3 regions of the Ligilactobacillus sp. UO.C109 genome follow, and region 3 is predicted to be linked to each of the others. Evidence: predicted binding sites of a transcription regulator. Region 3 holds the regulator's gene; each other region holds the start of a gene.

The links. Region 3 encodes LexA, which represses DNA repair genes until DNA is damaged. Its sites were predicted from a motif close to CNAACANNTGTTNG; they were not measured.
Region 1: the regulator LexA is predicted to act here: its motif matches at 3,410-3,423, upstream of xerS (tyrosine recombinase XerS).
Region 2: the regulator LexA is predicted to act here: its motif matches at 2,757-2,770, upstream of dinB (DNA polymerase IV).

Annotation. Positions count from the first base shown of each region.
Region 1 covers NZ_JAPSFH010000003.1:83,499-90,853, reverse strand. Annotated here, with positions in the region: gene OZJ21_RS00520 (FAD-dependent oxidoreductase) at 1-587, shown strand, start outside; gene OZJ21_RS00515 (shikimate dehydrogenase) at 608-1,483, shown strand; gene aroD (type I 3-dehydroquinate dehydratase) at 1,496-2,254, shown strand; gene xerS (tyrosine recombinase XerS) at 2,302-3,399, opposite strand; gene OZJ21_RS00500 (hypothetical protein) at 3,780-4,037, shown strand; gene OZJ21_RS00495 (hypothetical protein) at 4,087-4,320, shown strand; gene OZJ21_RS00490 (hypothetical protein) at 4,366-4,590, shown strand; gene bsh (choloylglycine hydrolase) at 4,685-5,659, shown strand; gene OZJ21_RS00480 (tyrosine-protein phosphatase) at 5,781-6,578, opposite strand; gene OZJ21_RS00475 (response regulator transcription factor) at 6,651-7,256, opposite strand; gene OZJ21_RS00470 (sensor histidine kinase) at 7,259-7,355, opposite strand, start outside.
Region 2 covers NZ_JAPSFH010000027.1:84,457-91,811, reverse strand. Annotated here, with positions in the region: gene OZJ21_RS04685 (sensor histidine kinase) at 1-891, opposite strand, end outside; gene OZJ21_RS04680 (response regulator transcription factor) at 891-1,610, opposite strand; gene dinB (DNA polymerase IV) at 1,665-2,738, opposite strand; gene eno (phosphopyruvate hydratase) at 2,900-4,225, opposite strand; gene tpiA (triose-phosphate isomerase) at 4,339-5,094, opposite strand; gene OZJ21_RS04660 (phosphoglycerate kinase) at 5,152-6,354, opposite strand; gene gap (type I glyceraldehyde-3-phosphate dehydrogenase) at 6,460-7,355, opposite strand, start outside.
Region 3 covers NZ_JAPSFH010000027.1:649,591-656,945, reverse strand. Annotated here, with positions in the region: gene OZJ21_RS07580 (arginine repressor) at 1-74, shown strand, start outside; gene recN (DNA repair protein RecN) at 79-1,746, shown strand; gene lexA (transcriptional repressor LexA) at 1,810-2,430, opposite strand; gene OZJ21_RS07565 (DUF896 domain-containing protein) at 2,577-2,831, shown strand; gene OZJ21_RS07560 (YneF family protein) at 2,958-3,182, shown strand; gene yihA (ribosome biogenesis GTP-binding protein YihA/YsxC) at 3,265-3,855, shown strand; gene OZJ21_RS07550 (nucleoside triphosphate pyrophosphohydrolase family protein) at 3,873-4,172, shown strand; gene OZJ21_RS07545 (DUF2207 domain-containing protein) at 4,276-6,090, shown strand; gene OZJ21_RS07540 (SEC10/PgrA surface exclusion domain-containing protein) at 6,250-7,355, shown strand, end outside.

The DNA.
Region 1 (7,355 bases), on a different contig from region 3:
GTAAACGAATCGTTAATGAATCTGATGTATATGCTGAATTAAGAGATGCAGTCTTAAAACAAAAAGACAGAGTGGCATTCTTAGTAATGGATAAGCGAACATGGGATGAATTTTACAAGTTGTTAGTCTTACATGACTTTAGTGAAAGTGAAATCGCTGATTACTTTGCAAAAGACGGAAAGAGTAATCCAATTCTTGTGAAGGGTAGTTTACAAGAAGTTGCACAAAAAGCAGGTATTGATGTAGCTGGTTTAAGTGAAACTGTTCAAAAATACAATGACTATGCTAAACAAGGAAAAGATGAAGAATTTGGCCGAGATAGTAAATTCTTACATGAATATGAAGGCGATGAATTCTACATCATTGAACAACGTGATCGTTTTGCAACCACATTAGGTGGATTTGTAACAGATGCAGATCTACATCTACAATTTGAAAATGGTAATAAATTGGCTAATGTAGTTGCTGCAGGTGAAGTAATCGGTGGAGCAAATGGGCACGATTCTATGCCAAGTATGATGAACTCATGGGGCATTTCTTCCGGATTTGTAGCAGGAAAAGAAGCAGCTGAAATAAGTGAAAATTAACTTTAAAGGGGATAATTAAAATGGAACGTATCGATGGACATACTTTATTAATTGGTTTGATGGCATATCCTATTAGACATTCTATGTCACCAACAATGCATAACAATGCTTTTGCTAAATTAGGTTTAAACTATGCATATTTAGCATTTGAAATTGATAATGATAAACTAGAAAAAGCTGTAGATGCAATTAGAACTTTAGATATGCGTGGATCTAACGTATCTATGCCGAATAAGCAAAAGATTATTCCTTATTTGGATAAATTAGATCCCGCAGCTAAAATGGCTGGTGCTGTAAATACAGTTGTAAACGATAATGGTGTATTGACTGGATATACAACTGACGGAACAGGTTTCATGAAGTCACTAGCTGATGAAGGCTTAGATATTCGTGGTAAGAAGATGACATTAGCAGGTGCTGGTGGTGCTGGTACTCCAATCGCAATTCAAGCAGCACTTGATGGGGTAAAGGAAATTTCTATCTTCAATTTAGATGATGCTCAATGGGCACAAGCTGAAAAGAACGTTGAAATCATCAATCGTGAAACAGATTGTAAAGCAACACTACATCATCTAGAAGATAAAGAAGATTTTAAGAAGGAAATTGCTTCAAGTTATATCTATTGCGATGCTACAGGTGTAGGTATGAAACCATTAGAAGACATGACATTAGTTGAAGATCCTAGTTGGTTCCACAAAGATATGATTGTTTTCGATACAGTTTATGCACCAAGAGAAACAAAATTAATGAAAGTTGCTAAAGAAGCTGGCGTAGATCATGTTCTTAATGGCTTAGGTATGATGTTAGAACAAGGTGCAGAAGCATTCAAGTTATGGACAGGTAAAGATATGCCTGTAGACTATATCAGAGAATTATTATTTAGCGAAGATAACTAGGCGGTGAATTTGATGAGGATAGTCAAAGTAAGAAATGTTGAATTCGGTACGGGCCGTCCTAAAATAGCTGTTCCAATTACCGGAAAATCAAGTGATGATATTATAAAGCAAGCTGAAACAATTATGTCTAGCAATAACGCTGATTTAATTGAATGGAGAATAGATTTCTTTGACCAAGTTGAAGATGCTGAAAAGTTGGTTGAAACAGCCAAAAAGCTACACCAAGTTATGGGTGAAATGCCTTTATTAACTACATTTAGAACTCATTTCGAAGGTGGAGTTAAAGAATTATCAGAAGAAGAATATTTCGATATTTGTCGCATATTGATTAAAGAAAAGGCAACAGATTTATTAGACTTAGAATTATTCAGAAAAACAAGTAAGCTAAAGGAAATTATTGCTGAAGCTCATGAAAATAATATCTATATTATCATGAGTAATCATGACTTCGATAAGACTCCTGCAACTTCTGAATTAGAAAGACGACTAACTTTGATGAAGACTTACGGTGCTGATATTGCTAAGATTGCAGTAATGCCTAATAGTGCACGTGATGTTCTAAATCTATTGTTAGCCACAGATAACATGAAGTACAAATTAAATTGTCCATTAATTACAATGGCGATGGGAGACTTAGGCAAAGTAACCAGAATAAGTGGTGAAGTCTTTGGTTCTTGCTTAACATTTGGTACAGTAGGCGATGCTTCTGCACCAGGACAAATTGAAAGTACTAACTTAAAAGGAATCTTAGATACATTAAAGCTTGACTAAGCAAAAAGAAGTTGAATCAAATTTGGTTCAACTTCTTTTTTTGTGTATTATAAAGAGTTCAATGCATCCGTAGTTTCATCATTATCAATATGAGTATAAAGAGTAGTTGTAGCAGTTGAGCTATGTCCTAATTGTTGTGCAGTTAAAACAAGGTTATTAGTTTGTTTATACAATCTAGTAGCTAAAGTGTGTCTCAACTTATGAGGAGTAACTCTGACTTTGAAACCTTTAGAGTATTTGGAAACCATTTTTTCAATAGCAGAGCCAGTAATGCGTTTGGAACCACCACGACTAATAGCTAAGAAGAATGCTTTTTCATATTTATCTGCACGATAACGACTAGCACGGATATCACGATAATTAGCTAGATATTCCATTGCAAAAGCGGCAATTCTGACAGAATCTTTTTTATTTCCTTTTCTAAGTACAGCAACTCGATTGTTTTCGAAATCTAAATCTTCAATATTGATATTAACAACTTCAGATAAACGGAGACCGGATCCTAACATTAAAGCATTGATAGCTAAATCTCTTTCAACATCGCGATTGTAGAATTTCTTAGCTTGAGTAGATAATGACTGAGGATAAACTTCTTTGATATATTGTAGATATTCATCAGTTTCATCATCTAAAAATAACTTTTCTTCTAAGGCATCAGCTCTAGCTTGTAGAGTTTGCTTATCAGCCACATTATCAATACTTTGCATAACGTCGTGTGTTAAAAAAGGTTTCTCTTGAGAGTTATTAGCACTTCTGCTTAAGAACTTAAAGATCACTTTTAAAGCAGTGATATTACGCTGAATAGTTACTTTAGATAGAGTCTCAGTAGACTCTTCTTTATGACCATTTTTATCAAGAGCTTTTTTATTTTGCTTTTTTCGGCGTAAAAGATAAGATTTGTATTCAGTAGCAGTACGAACTGTAAGCTTATCAAGCGATTCTGGGGCGATGTCACTAGTTTTATTTTCGTTAACATAATGATTTTCAATCAACCAAATCAAAAATTGATGGAAATTCTTCAAGTATTCAAGAATAGTATTAGGAGAATATTCATCAGCGGTTTTTACAATAACAAAATCATTCATATAATAAGGGAGCTCATGTAGCAACTCATCGATTTTTTTATTTGCAACTTCTTTTTGCATAGTTATCCTCCGAACATTCATTTGATAATAGTATTATACCATGAAATTTAAGTTTCGTATTAAATATAACTTGTACTTTGTGTTAATTCATAATGTAAATATATATGTTAAGTGGTAAATGGTAATGAAATAAGTCTTACTTAAGAGTGGAAGAAAGACTTTTAATTAAGGAATACAGATGTATTATAATAAAAAGAGGGGAATGTAGACAAATTACATGTGAGATAAAGTAATCTTTTTTGAATTAAACTACTGTACGAAAATAATCTTATCAATAAAGAAAATAGTATAATAAAATATAAGTAGAGTATAGTAATGTACCTGTACAAAGGTGAATTTAATCATAATGTTATTTCTGTGAACGAAGGAGATGTTCAAAAATGAAAATTACAACTCAAATTAGTCTTGATGATGTTTTGGATAATTTTGAAAGATCATGGACTATTGTTCGTATGAAAGATGGACGAGTATTAAATTTATATATCGTTGATGTTGATGATGAGTTCCAGAGAAATGATGAAGAAGATGAACCAGAGTTAAAAGCTATCGTTTATAACACTACAGGTAGTAATTCTTATGGTAATGGGATTGCTTTTGATGATATTGACAGTATTGAACTAGATCCTAACAAAAATTAATTAAAAAGCTGTCATGCAATTTCAACTTTACCGGAGGAGTTGAGAATTAATGAAAATAAATAAAGCAACTAAACTTTGGGATGTTATAAAAGCTTTTAATTGGAAATGGTGTGTAGTTACTTTAAAGAATAGTAAAAGGATAAAATTATATATTGTGGATGTAGATTATGAAGCATTTAGCTATAATATTATAGTTTATAATTATACTGGCAGCAAATCTTATGGTAATGATATTTCATTTAGTGATATAGATGAAATTGAATTATATAAGAGTGAGGAATAATATTGATCTAGATTTAAGTGATCTTAAGAGATCGGAGAGATACTAATGAAAGCTATAGATGTTTTTTATTTAGAAAGTGAAGATATTTCAAGTGTTGTTGTACCCAGAACAAAAAAATTTAAAATTGGAGATAAAATAATGGATAAAAATGGTACAGTGTATGAAGTGCATAGTTTTGAGCATATATGTCGTACTTTCAAAGATATAACTGGTTTAGTAGTCCATGGTAAATTTGAAGGTGATATTGTGAATTTGGTAGATGAAGAATAGATAATAGCTATTAAACTGCTTTTTACAATTAAAAACTACTAGTAATTATTAGATTGATTAAAGGACATTGATACTTTTATAGGAAGTGATAAAAATGTGTACAGCAATTACTTTAAATGGTAATAATAATTATTTTGGAAGAAATTTAGATTTGGATTTTTCATATGGTGAGCAGGTAATCATTACTCCGGCTGAGTATGAGTTTAAATTTAGAAAGGAAAAAGCTATAAAGAATCATAAATCACTAATAGGTGTTGGAATTGTCGCTAATGATTATCCATTGTATTTTGATGCTATTAATGAGGATGGACTAGGAATGGCAGGATTGAATTTTCCTGGAAATGCATATTATAGCAATGCTTTAGAGAATGACAAAGATAATATTACGCCGTTCGAGTTTATTCCATGGATTCTGGGACAGTGTAGCGATGTTAATGAAGCAAGAAATTTAGTTGAAAGAATAAATCTCATTAATCTTAGTTTTAGCGAACAATTACCTTTAGCAGGATTACATTGGTTAATTGCTGATAGAGAAAAATCCATCGTAGTAGAAGTAACTAAATCTGGAGTACATATTTATGATAATCCAATTGGAGTATTGACTAATAATCCAGAATTTAATTATCAGATGTACAATCTGAATAAATATCGCAACTTATCTATCAATACACCACAAAATACATTCTCAGATAGCGTGGATTTAAAGGTAGACGGCACTGGTTTTGGTGGTATTGGATTACCAGGCGATGTATCTCCCGAATCTCGTTTTGTGAGAGCTGCTTTTAGCAAGTTAAATTCAAGTAAAGGGACGACCGTAGAAGAAGATATTACTCAGTTTTTCCATATACTAGGGACAGTAGAACAGATAAAGGGCGTTAATAAGACAGAATCAGGAAAAGAAGAATATACTGTATATTCGAATTGCTATGATTTGGACAACAAAACGTTATATTATACAACATATGAAAATAGGCAGATAGTGGCTGTTACTTTAAATAAAGATAAGAATGGTAATAAGTTAGTCGTATATCCATTTGAAAGAAAACAAATAATAAATAAGTTGAATTAAGCAAAATAACTGGTATCATAGTAAGGTACCAGTTTTATTTATTATGATAAATATAAAATTACATTGCAACTATAAGTGTTTTAAAACAAAAAAAGCTGAATTTAATTCAGCCATTAAGTCTTTACTTGTCTGTCAAATATATCTTTCTTAAATCTGAAACTTCTTGTTCATTCAACTTCAATTCTGTATGCAAATAATTATTTATCCCACCAAAGTTATCTTTCATCAACTGCAAAGCATGATTTAAATAAGCTTCATTAACTTCAAATAGTGCCTTGATATTCGCGGACATCACTGGACCCATTCCACTTACATCAGCTATTTTCTTTGCTCGAACAGTTTCTGTATAAATGTTAGATGCTAAGTAATCTTGATGGATTATTTTACTATCTACACCTAGTGCAGTTAACAAATAAACAGCTCCCATACCAGTTCTATCTTTACCAGCTGTACAATGGAACAATAGAGCTTCATTTTCTTTATCATTAGCTAACAATAAATCGAAGAATTGGCGATATGCTTTTTTAGCTCCATCTGTAAGTACAATATCTTTATATGCTTTCAACATATCCTCAAAACCAGCATTTTTAATCTTGCTGTAGGTCTTATATCTAGTCTCTTGATCTTTCTTAGTACTACGAGTCTCATCCTCTGAAAAAACTGGATTAAAATGATAATGAACATTATTGCTAATCCGATCAGGTTCAACTTCCTTTTCAGATATTGAACGAAAATCTACGTCATATCTAAGACCATAGTCATCTAAATAGTTAACATCTCGTTCAGACAAATATGCCAAATTAGCAGAACGCAGAATTTTATGCTTTTTAATCTTACGTCCATCTAATGTTTTATAACTGCCTAAATCACGAAAATTAAATCCATGTTTTATATCTAGTAATAGTGGTTTTTGTTCCATATAATCCCTCCATGGAGTGTGGCTTTAAATATGATTTTAACAAAAAATAAGCCTATTACCAAATATAAGTTATTATATCCAGTTTCGTTTTTCAGCTAAATTTACAGCTTCTAAGCGCGAACGTGTTCCTGTCTTACTGAGAATAGAGGAGATATAATTTCTAATAGTACCTTCAGACAAGAAAAATTTTTGTGCCAATTCTTTAGTTGAAGCACAAGTTTTTAAAGCTGCCAGAATTTCTTGCTCGCGATCTGTTAGGGGATTATCAACAGTGTTCAAAACACTAGTAACAAGTTTAGGATCAAATACTGTATCACCATTCATTATCGTTTTTATTGCATTAACCAAAGAATCACTTGGACTATCTTTTAATAAATATCCATTAACCCTTGCAGCAAGGGCGTCTTTAAAATATTTGCTACGTGCAAATGTAGTTAAAATTATGATTTTTATATCTAATTTCATTAGGCGAAGTTGCTTGGCAATTTCTAGCCCAGAAAGTCCTGGCATTTCAATATCCAGAATAGCAACATCTGGCTTTAGCGTAATAACTTTTTCCAATGCTGCCTGACCATCTGTTTCAGTTCCAACTACTGAAAAATCATCTTCTAAATCAAGTAACATCGCCAAAGCACTATTTAACATTTGCTGATCTTCAGCCAAAAATATACTGACCATTCTTAATCACCCTTTACAATAGGAATACTTATGTCTATTTTAGCACCATTGTCATTATCAAAATTAACATTACCATCTAGATAATCAATTCTCTTTTTT
Region 2 (7,355 bases), 570 kb from region 3:
TTCAGGAATAGCATCATATGCCAAGCCCTCAAGTAACCCGTTAATAGTAGTTAATGGTGTCCTCATTTCATGTGCTGCATCAGCAAAAAATTGACGTCTACGTTCTTCTTGACGCTTTATTTCTTCATTTGATTCACGCAATGATTGTACCATTGAATTGAAGTCCAATGTTAATTTATCTAATTCACTGTCACCATTAGTATCTAAATGCACATCAAAATTTCCCGCAGCAACTAGGTCTGTAGCATTTCTCAATCGAGCTATTTTTTTAGTTAAGAAATGGGCAATTATGATACTTAAAATAACTCCTACTAAAATTGCAAAGGCAACGGTCAAAACTACATTTCGTCTTATAATTTGTAGGTTCTGTGTGATATTAGATAAGTCTTCACCTACTTTAATAACAGCTACTAAATTTCCTTGATAATCAAAACAAGGGGCGTAAATATCCGTTATTTTAACATCCGACCCATCTACTTCACTCTTACTTTTTCTTGGTCTAAAGTCCTGTTTTCTCTTAACAATATTACCTGCTATCAACTTTTTCCAATCAGCCTTACTAATACTTCTATTCTCACGAATGACTGAATTGTCAGGATATAACACGTCTGTTCTACTTGTATAAATAGTAAAATGTGTGTTTTGTGCTGATAATAATTTTTCTGTAGCTTTTAATTGTGAGACATTCAATACAATTATTGTCTTTCCGGCTTTATCCGTCGTCAATTTAAGAGCTTCTTTTCTTAAAGTATAAGCATAGCCTTGCATCTGTTGCCAGGCATTTTCATACGTCATTTCCTTAGTTAAATGAAAAAAGACCATCGCTAACGTTCCAGACAAAATAATTATAATAGACAAAAAAGCCAGCATTTGTTGATATATAAATTTCATTATTCTGCCTCTGTATCATCAAACTTATATCCAACACCCCACACAGTTTGTATAACTTGTGGACCAACTTTTTCAATTTTTTGTCTTAGCTTTTTAATATGTGCATCAACTGTTCTTTCATCACCATAGTATTCATAATCCCATACCAATTGCAATAATTGTTCTCTAGAGAATACTTGACGTGGTTTTTTTGCTAATACTCTTAACAAGTCAAATTCTTTTGGTGTTAGACCATCAATCCTATTGTCATTCAAGTAAGCTTCTCTAGTACTAGAATTTAGTTTAAAATGATCTGTTTTAACATCAAAGTCATCATCTACCTTGTTCTGTTTGCTGCTTCCTAATGCAGAAATTTGAGCACGACGATGAAGGGCTTTAATTCTTGCAATTAATGTTATTGGTGAAAATGGCTTGGAAACATACTCATCTGCTCCCATTTCTAAGCCTAAAATCTGATCACTTTCAGAATCTCTAGCAGTCAAAATTATGATTGGAACAGTACTTGAAATTTTTCTTATTTCAGCATTAACTTGCATTCCATCCATTCCAGGTAAATTCAAGTCAAGTGTGATCATATCCCACTCATCAGATTTTTCTTTAAATTTTTCTACTGCAGAAATACCATCATAAGCATATTCTACGTCCCATTTTTCTTTTTCAAAAAACATGGACATCATTTCACATACTGATTTGTTATCTTCAATCATTAGTAGTTTCATGTTTATTACCTCACTTACATTATAAGTAATATGCTACACTATCATTATTAAACTTTAAATAGGTAAGCTCATATTTTCAAAATTTACAGTATCTAAATTTGTCAAAGTCAAGCCCAATAGCCTAACATCTATATCTATGTCTTGTACTTCTTCAAATAATTGTTTTCCATAAAAAACTATATTTTCTACATCATTAGGAATATAATCTTGAAGTGTAGTTCTCTTTGTTACCGTTTCAAAATCATTATTTCTAACTTTAATAACTAAAGTTTTTCCCCTAATTTGTCTACTTGTCGTTATACCTACAAGTTTTGTAGCTATCAATCTTAACTGACTATCAACCTCTTCAACTGTTTTTAAAGGTTGATCAAATGTCCGCTCCTTGCCAACAGATTTTCGTTCTCTTTTCCATTCAACTGGCCTCATATCTATACCACGTACACGCTGATATAATATATGTCCAATTTTACCAAATTTATTAATTAAGTCTATTTCTTTCTTATTGTATAAATCAATACCATAGTATATCCCTTCCTCATACATTTTAGGTAATGTTTTTTTACCTACGCCTCTAAATTTCTTAATTGGCATATTAAATAAAAAATCTTGTACATCATCTGGTGTCACAACTGTTATTCCAAATGGTTTAGAGTAATCAGATGCTAATTTAGCTAGAAATTTATTATACGAAACTCCTGTAGAACAAGTTAATTTAGTTTTTAAATAAATTTCTCTTTGAATTCTACAGGCAACTTCTACTGCTGATTTTATACCTAACTTATTTTCTGTAATGTCAAGATATGCTTCATCTAGTGCTACATTTTCAATTTTATCAGTGTACTCATGAAATATTGTATGAATTTGACTGGATACTCGGCGATATTTAGCAAAATCAGGAGTTTTAAAAATTGCATGAGGACACTTATCTAATGCTTTTTGAGCACTCATTGCAGAATGAATTCCATACTTTCTAGCAACATAATTAGCGGTTGCTACAACTCCCTTTCCAGCAGTATGTTTAGGATTTCTAGCAATCACTAATGGCTTATTTAAGTACTCTGGATTATCTCTCATTTCAATAGAAGCATAAAATGCATCCATATCAATATGCAAAATTTTTCTCTCCATGTTAATATCACCGCCTTTAAAACGTACGTTCTATAAAATATAAAACAAAAAGAGATAATTACTTATCTCTTTAAATCATTTATATTATATAAGTTAATATTCAATTTAGCAAATAAAAAAGAATGTGATTAATAATCACATTCTTTCTTAAGTCATAACAATTACTTGTTAATGATGTCTTGACGAGCTTGTTCACTCAAGTTGTAGAATGAGTTGATACCCTTGTACTTAGCAACCAAGTCTGTTAATTGATCTTCAATACGCATTAATTGGTTGTACTTAGCAAGACGGTCTGTACGGCTCATAGAACCAGTCTTAATTTGACCTGCATTTGTAGCAACAACTAAGTCAGCAATTGTTGTATCTTCAGTTTCACCAGAACGGTGTGAAACAATAGCTGTGTAGCCAGCTTCTTTAGCCATTTCGATAGCTTCCATTGTTTCTGTTAATGTACCAATTTGGTTAACCTTGATTAAGATAGAGTTTGCAGCACCCATCTTGATACCTTTACGTAGGTATTCTGTGTTTGTAACGAAGAAGTCGTCACCAACTAATTGAACTTTCTTACCAAGTTCAGAAGTAATTGTTACCCAGTCATCCCAGTTGTTTTCATCGATAGGATCTTCGATAGAAATAATTGGGTACTTAGCAACTAAGCCTTCAAGATATTTGATGAATTCTTCAGTTGTGAATTCTTCACCTGTTGACCAGCGTAACTTGTACTTCTTGGAATCATTGTCCCAAAGTTCAGAAGAAGCAACGTCAACAGCAATAGCAATATCCTTACCTGGCTTGTAACCTGCAGCTTCAATAGCTTTGATAAGGTATTCTAATGGTTCTTCGTTGTTTGCAAAGTCAGGAGCAAAACCACCTTCGTCACCAACGGATGTTACTTTACCATCAGCAGCTAATAATTTTTGTAAGTGATGGAATGTTTCTGAACCCATACGGATTGCTTCCTTAACTGTTGGAGCACCAACAGGCATAATCATAAATTCTTGGAAGTCAACCTTGTTATCAGAGTGAGCACCACCATTGATAACATTCATCATAGGTGTTGGCAATACATGAGCATTGAAACCACCAATGTAGTTGTACAATGGAACTTGTAATTCGTCAGCAGCTGCACGAGCAACAGCAATAGAAACTGCTAAGATTGCGTTAGCACCTAACTTACCTTTATTTGGTGTACCATCTAAAGCAATCATTGCTTTATCGATAGCAACTTGATCAGTAACTTCGTAACCAACAATTTCCTTAGCAATGATATCATTAACGTTAGCAACAGCTTTTGTTACACCTTTACCCATGTAACGATCTTTGTCACCATCGCGTAATTCAACAGCTTCATGTTCACCTGTAGATGCACCAGAAGGAACGATTCCACGACCGAAACCACCATCTTGTGTATATACTTCAGCTTCAACTGTTGGGTTACCACGTGAATCTAAAACTTCGCGTGCATAAATTTCTGTAATTGCAGACATTAAATTACACTCCTTTGAGTTTATAAAAATTAACTGAGAATTCCTTCTCTAATAGATATTTTAAGGGTTTTTACTAAATTATTCAATTACTTATGAATAATTTATCCTAAAAACTAGTTTTTGTAGTTTACTAATTGTAAGTATGAATCAGGAACTAATGAAGCTCCACCAACTAATCCACCATCAATGTTCTCTTTTGCCATTAATTCTTTAACGTTAGCTGGTTTTACAGAACCACCGTATTGTACACGTACTTTGTCAGCTACTGTTTCATCATATAAATCAGCAACTGTCTTACGAACTACTGCACAAATTTCTTCTGCTTGATCTGCAGTAGCTGTCTTACCTGTACCGATAGCCCAGATTGGTTCATAAGCGATAACTAAGCTTGCAACTTGTTCTGCGGAAAGATCCTTCAAAGCTGCTGTAACTTGGTTTGCTACCCATTCTTCAGCTTTTCCAGCTTCACGAGTTTCCAAAGATTCACCACAGCAAATGATTGGTGTTAAACCATTACGGAAGATAGCATGAGCTTTCTTGTTAATATCTTCATCAGTTTCGTGGAAGTAATCACGACGTTCGGAATGACCGATAACAACGTAGTCTACTCCCATTTCCTTTAGTACTTTTGGTGATGTTTCACCTGTAAAAGCACCTTCATCTTCAAAGTAGCAGTTTTCAGCTGCAACTTTTAAATCAGAACCTTTTGCATTTTCAAGTAATGCTGGTAAGTCAACAGCAGGAGCTGCAATAACAGCTTCAACTTCAGATGCTGCTGGTAAATTATCCTTAACAGCTTTTACAAATTCTGCAGTTTGTTCTGGATTCATATTCATTTTCCAGTTACCTGCGATAATTGGTGTACGCACAATAAATCATCCTTTCAGAAATTAAACCTCAACCTAGTTTCTATAACTTAACTTAAATTACTTATCAGAAACTGCAGCGATACCAGGTAATGTCTTACCTTCTAGATATTCAAGGGAAGCACCACCACCAGTAGAAATGTGTGTTAACTTGTCAGCAACACCTAATTGTTGTACAGCAGCTGTAGAATCGCCACCACCAACAATTGTTGTAGCATCGCTTAAAGTACCTAAGAACTTACCTACTTCAAGTGTACCTTTTGCAAAGTTGCTCATTTCAAATACACCCATAGGTCCGTTCCATACAACTGTCTTAGCATCTTTTAAAGTATCTTCAAATAATTCAACAGATTTTGGTCCAATATCTAGAGCCATGTAACCATCTGGAATATCACCTTCAACAACTTCACTAGGTGCATCGTTGTTAAATTCTTTTGCACATACGTTGTCTACAGGTAATACTAGCTTATCGCCAGCTTTTTCCATAATTTCCTTAGCTAATTCGATCTTATCTTTTTCAACTAAAGAGTTACCGATTTTGATACCCTTAGCAGCGTAGAATGTATATGTCATACCACCACCAACGATAACTTTATCAGCTTTTCCTAATAAGTGGTTAATAACACCAATCTTATCAGAAACTTTAGCACCACCTAAGATAGCAACAAATGGGTGCTTTGGACTGTCAACAGCGTTACCTAAGAACTTGATTTCTTTTTCAAGTAAGTAACCTGCAGCAGCTTGCTTGCCTTCAGCTTTCATAGCTTCAGAAATACCAACGTTAGAAGCATGTGAACGGTGAGCTGTACCAAATGCATCATTTACAAATACATCACCTAATGATGCCCAGTACTTACCTAATTCTGGATCATTTCCAGATTCTTTCTTACCATCTAAGTCTTCAAAACGAGTATTTTCAACTAAAAGAACGTCACCATCATTCATATTGTTGATAGCATCTTCAAGTTGTGCTCCACGTGTAGCAGGAACAAATGTAACAGGCTTGTTTAATAATTCTGCAAGACGTTCTGCAACTGGACGTAAAGATAATTCTTTCTTATCTTCTTCTTTCTTAATACGTCCTAAGTGTGAGAATAAAATAGCCTTTCCATCGTGTTCAATAATGTAGTTAATTGTTGGTAAAGCAGCAACAATACGGTTGTCGTTACCAATTACTCCATTTTTAATAGGAACATTAAAGTCAACACGCATAAGAACTTTTTTACCTTTTACGTCTAAATCTGAAACAATAAGTTTAGCCATGATTTTAGTAAACCTCCAAAGTAGAATTAAAATAAAAGGCGGAAGGAGTAACCTCCTCCCGCCTCAGTAACTTGCATTGCAAATTAATTTTAGTAAAAACTAAAATTAGATCATGCTAGCAAATTTTTCTAATGTACGGATCATTTGAGATGTGAAACCGTATTCGTTGTCGTACCATGCAACAACTTTAACAACTTGGCCGTCACCCTTACCAACAACTTGTGTTTGAGTTGGGTCAAATACAGAACCAAATGTTGTACCGATAATGTCAGAAGAAACAATGCCATCTGCGTTGTAACCGAATGATGGGTTATTTTCTGTAACTTTCTTAACTGCTTCGTTAACTTCATCAACTGTTACTTCTTTTTCAAGAGTTACAACTAATTCTGTTAAAGAACCTGTAATAACAGGAACACGTTGTGCATGTCCATCCAACTTACCATTCAATTCTGGAACAACTAAACCGATAGCTTTTGCAGCACCAGTTGAGTGAGGAATTGTGTTTTGAGCAGCTGCACGAGCGTTGCGAACATTACCCTTACGATCTGGACCATCTTGTAATTTTTGTGTAGCTGTGTAAGCATGAATTGTTGTCATTGTACCAGCTTTGATACCAAATGCATCGTTAACTGCCTTTGCAGGAGCAGCCAAGCAGTTTGTTGTACATGAAGCAGCAGAGATGATCTTGTCGTCTGCTGTAATTGTGTCATCATTTACACCGTAAACGATTGTCTTCATGTTACCTGCAGGAGCAGAAACTAATACACGCTTAGCACCTGCTTCAAGGTGAGCAGAAGCTTTTTCTGTTGATGTGTAGAAACCAGTTGATTCAAGAACTAATTCTACACCATCATTCTTAACCCAAGGAATGTTCTTAGCATCAGCTTCAGCATAAACAGGAATTTCCTTGCCATTAACAACAAGTGCACTGTCTGTTGCAGAAACTTCACCGTCAAATTGACCATGAGCTGTATCATATTTCAATAAGTGTGCCAACATTG
Region 3 (7,355 bases):
TGATATTTGCTTACTCAGAAGAAGATGCAATAAAAATGGAGAATAAGTTGTTAAATCTGATAAATATAGGGTGATTATATGTTACAAGAATTATCAATAAAGGATTTCGCCATTATAGATGAAATACAAATATCATTTCAACCTAAGATGACAGTATTGACGGGTGAGACAGGTGCTGGTAAATCAATTATTATTGATGCTCTGGGCTTATTAGCAGGAGGCAGAGGTTCTACTGAATTTATTCGTAAGGGTGAGAAAAAAGCTGTTATTCAGGGGTTATTTACATTACCTAGAGAAGCTAATACTTACAACATTTTGGAAGAATACGGAATAGATTCTGAAGATGGACAAATAATCTTGCAAAGAGATTTATATCGAGGCGGAAGAAATATTTGTCGCATCAATGGAATGATGGTAAATTTGGCAACTTTACGAAAGGTAGGAGAAACATTAATTGATATTCATGGGCAGAATGAGCATCAAGAATTGATGAAGCCAGAAAATCATATAGATTTGTTAGATGAATATGATAAAAAAACATCCCAGTTAAGAAATCAATATCAAGTTGTGTATCAAAATTATCGTAAGCTAAAATTATCAATGGAAAAAAAAGAAGCTGATGAGAAGGCCTGGGCCCAAAGACTAGATATGCTAAATTTCCAAGTCAAAGAAATTGAAGAAGCTGGTTTAAAAATTAATGAAGAAGATGAACTAGTCGAAGAAAAAAATAAATTGGATAATTTTCAAGCAATACATGATGCTTTAGAATTGAGTTATCAAATTTTATCTGGTGAAAAAATAGATGTAGTTGGAAATTTAGGAAATGCAATGAATGAGTTAAGCGATGTTTCAGATTTATCAGAAAATCTTCAAGAAATCAATACTAAAATTTCAGATGCTTTTTATAGTCTAGAAGATGCCGCTCGTGATATTTCAGATGAACTTGATTCAATGGAGTGGAATGGAGAAAGGTTAAATGAAATAGAGGAAAGATTAGAGTTGATCCACCAATTGAAGAGAAAATATGGTGATACAATAGAGGATATTTTGCATTATCATAGTAGAATTGAAAAAGAATTAAGAGAAATGGAAAATGCGGAACAAAATTCAGAAAAGCAAGAAAGACAATTATCTGAGGCATTAGAGAAAGTAAAAGAATTGGCAATAAAACTTTCGAAACAGCGGAAGAAAAGCGCTAAAAAATTAGAAAAAATGATCCATGAACAATTAAGTGCATTATATATGGACAAAGCTGTATTTGAAGTTAAATTTTTAAATAATTCTAAATTATATTCTAAAGGTATCGATAAAGTTGAATTTTATATTCAAACTAATCCAGGTGAAGAAATGGGCCCATTAGCTAAGATAGCTTCAGGTGGTGAACTTTCACGAATAATGTTAGCTTTAAAAACAATTTTTTCTCAAAAGATGGGTGTCACAAGTATTATCTTTGATGAAGTTGATACTGGTGTTAGCGGTCGTGTAGCTCAAGCGATTGCTGAAAAAATAAGCCAAATTTCAAATAATTCACAAGTTTTATGCATTACTCACTTACCGCAAGTTGCAGCAATTGCAGACAATCATTACTATATTTCAAAATCTGTCAACGATGGTAGAACAGAAACTTCATTAAAAGAATTAGATGAAAAACAAAAAATTAGAGAGATAGCAAGAATGTTATCTGGATCTGAAATTACAGAATTAACATTGAAACATGCAGAAGAATTAATTAAAATGTCAAAATAAAAAGCTAGGATTTGGTATTGTGTAACACCATATATTGGTATAAAAACAATACATCCTAGCTTTTTAAATAAGATCACGATATAATCCAACAACTTTTCCTAAAATAGTTACATTTTCTAAGATAATAGGATCCATTGTATCATTTTCGGGTTGTAATCGGTAATATCCATCTTCTTTGAAGAAACGTTTGCAAGTTGCTTCATTCTCTTCAGTCATAGCAATAACTATTTCTCCATTATTTGCAGAAGATTGCTTACGAACAATAACTTGATCACCATCTAAGATACCAGCATTTATCATACTCTCGCCACGAATAGATAACATGAAAAGATCATCAGCAGATTCAAAATAAGGTGGTAGAGGAAAATAATCTCTATTTTCTTCAACTGCTAAAATAGGTTCACCAGCAGTAACAGTACCTACAATGGGAATTTGAGTTTTGTTAGGTAACTCATCCAACATTTCTAAGCCTGCTAAAGTAATTTCAATGGCGCGAGGTTTAGTAGGATCGCGTTTAATGAGACCTTTACTTTCAAGCTTAGAAAGATGTCCATGAACGGTTGAAGTAGATGATAAACCAACAGCGTTACAAATTTCACGAACAGTAGGTGGGTAGCCACTATCAGATACATGTGAAAATATATAACGAAGAATATCATGTTGACGTTTCTCTGATTTTGTCATTCTAGACACTCCAATATTAATATAATAACTTGATTATAACATAGAATTATTAAAAACGTCAAACTAACGTTCGTATTTATAACTTGTCTTTTTGTAAGCTTTTTGATAATATGTCAAATAGAGTAAATCACAAAGGAGTGAGACGATTGGCTGATAATAAAGGAATTCCACAAGAGTTAATAGATAGAATAAATGAACTTTCTAAAAAGAAAAAAGAAGAAGGCCTAACATCTGAAGAGTTAGCAGAACAAAAAGAATTACGAGAAACCTATCTTTCTTTATTTAGAGAAAATTTTAGAAGCCATATTGAAATGCTACAAGTATATGATAAAAATGGTAAAGAAGTAACACCTGAAAAGGTAAAAAAGATTCAAAGAGAACGTGGTCTAAGAGATGATTAATTTATCTTAGTGTAAGCGTTGATAGGTAATATTACAAATGATATAATATAATAAGCGTTAAAAAGTAAGATTAATTTTTTAAATTATTAGATAGGTTAATCTTATTAGAGGAAGGAGAACTTATAAATGAGTACAGGTATTTGGGTGCTTATTGTCATTATTGCTGCTGTGCTAGGCTTTGTTGGTGGTTTTTTTGCTGCTCGAAAGTACATGGAAGACTATTTAAAGAAGAATCCACCTATTAATGAACAAATGATGCGTACTATGATGATTCAAATGGGACAAAAACCATCTGAAAAGAAATTGCATCAAATGATGAATGCAATGAAGAATAATTATGGTAAGAAGTAATTAGTTTTTGAGGGAGTGAGTAGATGTAAGTCAGTCACTTCCTTATTTATTATTATAATTTAGATTAAGGTGGTATTATTTAATGCAAGTACATAACGTCAATTTAACAATTAGTGCCGTAAGACCAGAACAATATCCAGATACTAAATTGCCAGAAGTAGCACTTGCTGGTCGTTCCAATGTTGGAAAGTCTTCATTAATTAACACATTAATTAATAGAAGAAATTATGCCCGTACATCAAGTCAACCCGGAAAGACGCAAACTCTGAACTTTTACAATATTGAAGATTTATTATATTTTGTTGATGTACCAGGTTATGGATATGCTAAAGTTTCACAAAAAGAAAGAGAAAAATGGGCTAGAATGATAGAAACATATTTTTCTACTCGACAAGAGCTAAAGGGAGCTATCAGTTTAGTAGATGCTCGCCATGAACCTTCAGAATTAGATTGTCAAATGATAGAATTTTTGCATTATTACAATATACCTGTATTAGTTGTAGGAACGAAAATAGATAAAATTCCTAAAAGCAAAAGAAATAAAAGTGAAAGTCAAATTAGAAAAAAACTACAATTGACAAAAAATGATAGACTAATTTTATTCTCTGCTGTTGATAAAACAGGTAAAGATGAAGTTTGGGATTGGATTGAAGATATTACCAAAGTTAATTAATAATTGTGAGGAATATTATGGAATTTAATGAATATCAAGAAGCGGCTAATCGAACATTATATGGAAATGAGCAAGTTCTTACAAATTGTGCATTAGGATTAGCTGGGGAAACAGGACAAGTTGTTGATTTAGTTAAGGCGTATACTTTTAAAGGAAAAGATTTAGATAAAGAAAAATTAGTACATGAACTTGGGGATGTACTTTGGTATTTATCACAAATTGCAGAATGGGCAGATATACCCTTTGATGAAGTAGCGCAAGAAAACATCGAAACGTTAAATAAACGTTACCCTAATGGATTTAATCCAGCAAATTAATCAAAAGTCATTGTGTTTATGAAACATAATGACTTTTTTATTAAGAAATATTTTTTTAAAGTAGACAACAGGTTGAAACTTTGTCATAATTCTTATGATAGGGGTGTCGAATTTGAAAAAAAAAGTTATAAGTCTTTTCAAAAAGAATTGGAAATATTGCTTATTAGTAATATTAGTATTGAGTATAATTTTAGTTATTAAAAATATTAACAAAAGACACTACGATATTGAAGATTATAATTCTAATATTCAATTAAAAAATGATGGCTCTATAGGAGTATCGACACGTGTACAATATAATATTCATGGTAAGTATGACTTATTAGTTATTCCACAAGCATTACCAAAAGATGTGGATACGATTAATAATGTGGAAGTGTATGAAATTAAAAATAACAAGCAAGTCTTATTAAAAAAAGGGACTAATGCAGATATATCTAAAGAGGCCAAGATGAATGCTGGTAAATATTTTGTCACTTCTGATTTAGCAGAAACAAATACTAAAGTAAAAGTAAGAATATATCAACCAGTTGAAAATGAGAGAGTTACATACAAACTAACATATAATGTACCAAATGCGATTATAAATTATGGTAATAGTAATATTTCAGAATTAAATTGGAATATACTGAGTAATTGGGGACATAAGTTTAGCAATATTGATATAACATTTGATTTACCTGAAAAAAATCCACAAATTTTACGAGCGTGGGTGAGAGGAACAACCGATGGTAAAATAACGACTAGTAAGAAAAATGGAAAAGTGAATTTTAAGTTGAATAGGCTTCCCGAAAATAAGAGTTTACATTTAAGACTAATATGTTCTAAAGATCTATTTGCTTATAATACTAACAATATGTTTAAAACCCCTATACCAACAGAAAGTAGTATTGCAAGATATGAATATAAAAATAGTGATAAAGTAAAGAGGGATAGTAGACTAAAATATACTGGAAAGTATATTTCTATAACAATATTATTAATTGTTATGACAATTATGGGAATATTCAGTTGGAAAGTGTTATCTAGAAATTTAGTTTTATCAAATTATCTTAAGTTTACAAAATATTCATTTGATATTCCTAATATATCAGTTAAATATGTTAGATCGATTTTATTTCCTAAACGAAAGCCAAACAGAAATGTTTATGCAGCATATATAGTAGACTTAATAAATAAGGGTGATCTAGTATTAAATCCACTAAGAACTGAAAATTATCAGACTATATATGACTACGAATTGCAAGTTAAAGATGAACAATTTATAGAAAATAATGGATTGAATACATTATTATTTAGTAATCTTACTTCTGACAATAAAATTAAGTTATCTGAAATAGAAGAAACTGTCAATCTTATGAAGATTTCAGAAGTTACTGAAACTTATAAGCAATGGCAAGGGAAAATTAAAGAAGAAGTGGATAATCTATTTAAACTGGAACATAAACGTAATTTAAAAGGTTATTTTACTAAAAAATGGTTAATATTCTGGACACTATTCAATCTAGCAGGAGTAATTTTATTTTTTATTGTATCTAAGTGGTTAGGGATAATTATAGCTACAATCCTTATTGTTAATGATATAAGTTTGATATATATATTTATTAATGTTTATAAATATGAACCTGAAATATTTATAGAACTGAGAAGATTAAAGATTTTATATCGAAGTTTACGCAATATAGAAAAGCTAGAATTGAATGATGTTGGTGATGAAAATTTTTGGGAAAAATTATTACCATATGCAATAGCTTTAAATATGGGAGAAAGAACAAATCGAAAACTATATCAGTTATATAGTGAATCAAATATCTTTATGAAAGATTCTATACTATATATAGGAGATTTTGCTGAAAAAATAGGTGAAATTTTTATTAGATTAGATTTAAATAGTGAAACGTTGAATATAAAAAAATAAACTATAAATACTGGTAAATGTGGGAATTTACTGGTATTTTTTATTAAATATTTTAAATATATGATAAAAAATTAAAAAGTAACTATATTAAGAGCAATATTTTTATTATAATAAGGGTAGTATATTTTAGTTTGCTGGGAAGAAAGAGGCGGATGTGTAATGGACAAAAAAGGAATAGTACAGAACGACATAACAGACGCACAAGATAAGGTCCAAAAACCTCAACAAAATTTAAAAGATGAAATCAAAAATTTAAACAAAGATATAGTTAAATTTACAGAATTAAAAAATGAAAAAGAGTCTGAGTTAGACAACTTATTAAATTTACAAATAACATTACAAAATGAATATGCAAAGTTAGTTAATATAAAAGAAAAAATTTTAAATGAAGGTGAAGAGAGTCAAAAAGAAGAGTTAGAGAGAAATAAAAAATCTCTAGAAAGAGTAGAGAAATCTTTACGCGAGACGGAATTACAGTGGAATAATAACCACAAAAAGTTGATTCAAGCTAAAGAAGATTTAAATAATGTAAAAGAAGAAGTTAGCAACATCGAAAAAAAGCAAGTTAATGCTAAAGATAGTTCAGAAATAATAAAAAGAGATGTAGAACGTGCTGATAGAAAAGTAAAGATTTCTTATGAAGATTGGATGCGTAAGAAAAAAGAAATAGAGAGTACAGAAAAAGATATAGCTCGGTGTAAGGATGATATTTCTAGTAAGAAGAAGCAGTTAGAAAAAGAAAAAGATAAGTTACCAACTACGGATGAGTTAGTCAAAGAAGTACAGAAAAAAATAGATAAGAATTTGGAAAATATAGATACAGTTCAAAAGCAAAGGAATGAATTACAATCTATATTATCTAAATTAGCGATTGCAATAGAAAAAGAAAAAAATAAAATAGATTTATTGCCGCAAATTAGAATACCTCAAGACTACACACAAGTACTCTTTGAAAATTTTAATTATGGAAAAATTTCTCGTGAAGAAGTAGCAGATATAATATCTCCAGGCCTAGAACTTAATAATAAGAAGTTGAATTTTTCAGAAATTGATGATAAGAATAAAATTTCAGATGTAACAAAGCTTACACTGCAAGAATTAATAGAAATCTCAACATTTGTAGCAAGTCTATTAAATCCATTACGAAAAAAGATGGGAAGTAGGTTAATAGAGGTTACTCCAGATTCTATACAGTTCACACAAGCAGTGGTAGATAGGTATAATCAGGATAATTGGCAAACTTTTTACAGTCAGAAAAGTAATAA